2 regions of the Plantibacter sp. VKM Ac-2876 genome follow, and region 1 is predicted to be linked to the other one. Evidence: riboswitches for the same ligand, from Rfam matches in the RefSeq annotation. Region 1 holds a riboswitch; the other holds the start of a gene.
What was found. A riboswitch is a leader RNA that binds a small molecule or an ion and turns the genes downstream of it on or off. The one in region 1 is predicted to bind thiamine pyrophosphate.
Positions count from the first base shown of each region.

Region 2: it holds a riboswitch for thiamine pyrophosphate, as region 1 does, so the genes downstream of both, ITJ62_RS09305 (ECF transporter S component) here and thiM (hydroxyethylthiazole kinase) in region 1, are expected to answer to the same signal.

Region 1 is NZ_JADKSI010000003.1:389,047-391,429, forward strand. It holds gene ITJ62_RS14330 (HAD family phosphatase) at 1-642, shown strand, start outside; gene ITJ62_RS14335 (DUF1622 domain-containing protein) at 653-1,174, opposite strand; TPP riboswitch at 1,235-1,335, shown strand; gene thiM (hydroxyethylthiazole kinase) at 1,327-2,178, shown strand; gene thiE (thiamine phosphate synthase) at 2,175-2,383, shown strand, end outside.
Region 2 is NZ_JADKSI010000002.1:623,249-625,631, reverse strand. It holds gene dinB (DNA polymerase IV) at 1-738, shown strand, start outside; gene ITJ62_RS09310 (hypothetical protein) at 748-1,077, shown strand; TPP riboswitch at 1,128-1,236, shown strand; gene ITJ62_RS09305 (ECF transporter S component) at 1,273-1,902, shown strand; gene ITJ62_RS09300 (ABC transporter ATP-binding protein) at 1,989-2,383, shown strand, end outside.

The DNA.
Region 1 (2,383 bases):
GGCACGCTCGTCGACACGGAACGCATCTCCGTCCGGGTGAACCTGCAGCTGCTCAACGAGGTCGGCGGCGACTACACCGAGGCCGAGGTGCGGGAGCTCTTCGTCGGTGCCTCGCTCGAGACCTACGCAACGCTCGTCGAGCAGCGCCTCGGGAAGCCGCTCGAGGCCGACTGGATCCAGCGCTGGAGCGACATGTTCCGCGGCATCTGCGAGCGCGAGCTCGAGGCGGTCGACGGTGTCGTCGACGCCCTCGACGGCATCGCTGCGACCGGGGTGCCGCTGTGCGTCGCCTCGAACGGGATGCTGCACGACGTCGTCCGCAACCTCGGGCAGGTGGGCATCCACGACCGCTTCGACGGGCGCATCTTCAGCGCGACCGATGTCGCCGTGGGCAAGCCCGCACCCGACCTCTTCCTGCACGCCGCCGCCGACTTCGACACGCCCCCCGAGCGGTGCGCGGTCGTCGAGGACAGCGTCGTCGGCGTCCTGGCTGCCCGCGCGGCCGGCATGACGGTGTACGCCTACGCCGGTGGCATGACACCCGCCGAGCGGCTCGTCGGCGACGGCACCCACGTCTTCGACGACATGCGCCTGCTGCCACACCTCATCCGCGACACCTGGGCGACCTCCGCGGCACGCTAGCCGCACTGCACTAGCTGCGACTGCGGAGTTCGGGGAAGCCGTCCTCATCGTCGGGGACGGCCTGCGTCGTGACCGTCGGCGCCGGTGCCGCGTCGGACGGCTCGAGGTCCTGGGCCGAGGCGTCCTGCTCCTCGGCGCGACGTCGGGTGCGTTCGCCGCCGCGCTTGACGGCGCGGTCGAACAGCTGCGGGCCGGTCGTCGCCAGGCGCTTCCAGGGGAGGGTGCCCTCGATCTCGATCTGCAGGGAGAAGCTCAGCAGGGTGCGGATGACGACGATGATCGCCAGGACGAGTGCGTCGGTCAGCGAGGGCGTCGACGTGACCGTCTTCACGAGGTCGGCGGCCACGAGGATCTCCAGCCCGAGCAGGATGACCGAGCCGATCGTCTCCCGCAGCATCCGGAAGGCCCGTGCGCCGTCGCGCGTGCTCCACCACAGGCGGGCCGAGAGGGTGACGGCGATCACGAAGCCCACGACCATCGCCCCGACACCGGCGACCTCGAAGACGATGGTGACCAGCTCGAAGAAGTCCATCCCTCCATCATCCTCGCCCGCCCGCTGGACGGGAAGCCGACCCGACCCGCTAGGGTGGTCGCGAGTGACACGGGGTGCCGATCTCACGACGATCGGCTGAGAACACACCCGTCGAACCTGATCTCGTTAGTCCGAGCGAAGGGATGTCGCGAATGAGCATTCGCACACCACAGCAGTCTGCCCACCCGTCCACCGACGACTCGTCCGTCGGCGAATACGCGAGCGCGTCCGGGGACCTCCTCGACCGCCTGCGCGAGCGCACGCCGCTCGTCCAATCGATCACGAACGCCGTGGTGACCAACTTCACCGCGAACGTCCTGCTCGCCATCGGCGCCGCTCCGGCGATGACCGACATCCCCACCGAGGCCGGACCGTTCGCCCGCGTCGCCTCCGGGGTGCTCCTCAATCTCGGGACGCCGCAGGCGGAGCAGCGCGAGGCCATGGTCGAGGCCGCCACCGCCGCGAACGAGGCCGGCACCCCATGGGTGCTCGACCCCGTCGCCGTCGGCTTCCTGCCGGTGCGGACGGCGCTCGCCGCCGAACTCCTCGCCCTCCGACCGACGATCGTCCGCGGCAACGCCAGCGAGATCATCGCGCTCGCCGGACTGGGCGCCGGTGGTCGCGGGGTCGACAGCACCGACTCGGTGGACAGCGCGATCGAGGCGGCCACCGCGATCGCCCGCACCTCGGGTGCCGTCGTCGCGATCTCCGGCCCGACGGACGTCATCACCGACGGTGAGCGCATCGTCCGCTGCTCGAACGGGCACGCCTGGCTCACCCTCGTGACGGGCGGTGGCTGTGCCCTCGGTGCCGTGCTCGCCGCCTTCGCGTCCCTCGACGATGACCGGCTGCTGACGACGGTCGCGGCGACCACCGCGTACACGGTCGCCGCGCAGCTTGCGGCTGCGGAGAGCCGCGGCCCCGGCTCCTTCGCTCCCGCCTTCCTCGACCACCTCCACCTCCTCGACGCCGAGTCCGTCCGCAGCCTGGCGGTGATCGCGTGAGCGCCTCGACCACCTCGGACCGGGTCCTCGCGGCCCATTCGCATGCCGAGCTCGTGCGCCGTGGCATCGCCACCTACCTCGTCACGGACGCCTCGGCCAGCGGGGATCGCGGTGTCCTCGACGTCGTGCGCCGGGCCGTCGACGGCGGGGTGACCGCGGTCCAGCTGCGGGAGAAGACCGCGTCGGCGCGAGAGTTGTTCGACCT
Region 2 (2,383 bases), on a different contig from region 1:
CTGGCGTTCCTCCATCCGTTGCCGGTCGGCGCACTGTGGGGCGTCGGTGGCCGGACGGAGGAGCAGCTGACGAATCGTGGCATCCGGACCATCGGTCAGCTCGCCTCCACCCCGCTGTCGATGCTCCAGCGCGCGGTCGGTGAGGCCTCCGGTCGCCGACTCCTCGAGCTCGCGAACGGGATCGATCCGCGCGGCATCGAGTTGGCACGACGCGAGAAGAGCGTCAGCCACGAGGTGACCTTCCCGACGGACGTCTCCGACCCGACCATCCTCAAGCGCGAGCTGCTGAACCTTGCCGGTCTCGTCGCGATCCGGCTCCGGAAGGGCGGCTACGCCGGCCGGACGATCAGCATCCGCGTCCGCTATGCGGACTTCAGCGTCATCACCCGGTCGCGCACTATCGGCGAGGCCACGAACGTCGGGCGTCGGGTCTACGACGAGGCGGCGTCGCTGTTCGACGACCTCGATCGCGGCGGACGCCTCGTGCGCCTCGTCGGGGTGAAGGTCGACCAGCTCGTCCCAGCCGATGAGGCCGGCGCCGGGCTCTGGGACCCGGACGAGGAGTGGCGTGAAGCCGAGCAGACGATCGACCGGGTTGCGAGCCGGTTCGGCGATCTCGCGATCGCTCCCGCCTCCCTCCTCGGCAAGCCGAGGCGTCGCGGACTCGGCAGTCGCGGAGACTCGCAGGGTGCTGGGAGCACGGATCAACCCCTTGGACCGGTGGATACCGAGCGGTAGCCTCGCGGTATGACGAATCTCGTGGAGAAGCTGGCAGAACAGGCGAAGGGGCTCGGCGTGTCCGCAGCCTACGGTGAGCAGCAGGACGTCGACGGCACGAAGCTCGTGCCCGTCGCGCTGACGTACTACGGCTTCGGCGGCGGCTCCGAGGGCGACGGCGACGACGCCCCGAGCGGCGGTGGCGGCGGTGGCGTCTCGATCCCGGTCGGTGCCTACATCAAGACCGACGAGGGTCTCCGTTTCGACCCGAACCTCATCTCGCTCATCGCCGTCGCGATCCCGTTCATCTGGGTGAGCGGCAAGGCGCTGGCCGGCCTCATCAAGGCCCTCAAGAAGTAGCCCTCCGCGTCCAACCCCTGTCGTGCGACTGCGCACGGCAGGGGTTAGACTCGTGCCACCACGGGAGTCCGGTGAACCGGGCTGAGAGGAAGGTATTCGCCTTCGACCGTCGAACCTGATCTGGATCATGCCAGCGCAGGGAGACCATTTCTCGCTATCCCGTGCTCTTTTCCGTCTACAGGAAGGGCACGTATCGTGTCAGCATCGACCAAGATCTCACCCTCTGAACGCGCTGCGTCGCGGACCTTGCGCTGGAGGGTCGTCGACATCGTCGTGGTCGCCGTGCTCGGCGTCGCGACCGGCCTCATCTTCTGGGCGTGGAACACGCTCGGATCACTCTGGTACGCGGGCGCCAGCGCCGTCACGCCCGGTTTCGGCGGGATCGCCGTCGGAATCTGGCTCCTCGGCGGGGTGCTCGGCGGACTCATCATCCGGAAGCCCGGCGCAGCGCTCCTCGTCGAGACCATCGGAGCGATCGTCTCCGCCCTCATCGGCAACGCATGGGGCGTCACGACGGTGTACTCCGGGCTCGCTCAGGGCCTCGGCGCCGAGCTGGTGTTCGCGGCGCTCGCGTACAAGCGCTTCGGCCTCGTTCCGGCGATCCTCGCCGGTGCCGGAGCCGGGGCCGGCGCATGGCTCCTCGAGCTCGTGATGTCGGGAAACCTCGAGAAGGGTGTCGAGTTCAACGCGATCTACCTCGGTTCGCTGCTCGTCTCGGGCGCGATCCTCGCCGGTGTCGTCGGCTGGGCACTCGTCAGGGCACTCGCGTCGACCGGAGCGCTCAGTCGGTTCGCGTCGGGGCGGGACGCTCGGCGCGAGGTCTGATCGTGCCGGGAGCGGCTGCGACCGGTCCGGCGCGCATCGTCGCGCGGGACTGGGGGTGGCGTCATGCCGGTCGGAAGGCCTGGGCGGTGCGCGACCTCGACCTCGTGATCGAACCGGGCGAACGGGTCCTCCTCCTGGGGGCGTCCGGTGCCGGCAAGTCGACGCTGATCCACGCACTGGCTGGCGTCCTCGGCGGTGCGGACGAAGGGGAGTCCCACGGCTCGCTCCTCGTGGACGGCGTTCCGCCTGAACGAGCGAGGGGTCGCATCGGGCTCGTGCTGCAGGATCCCGACTCGCAGGTGATCCTGTCCAAGGTCGGCGACGACGTCGCCTTCGGCTGCGAGAACCTCGGCGTCGAGCGCGAGGAGATCTGGCGCCGCGTCGACGCCTCGCTGGAGGCCGTCGGACTGGACCTGCCGCTGGACCACTCGACCTCGGCGCTGTCCGGCGGTCAGAAACAGCGGCTGGCCCTCGCCGGCGT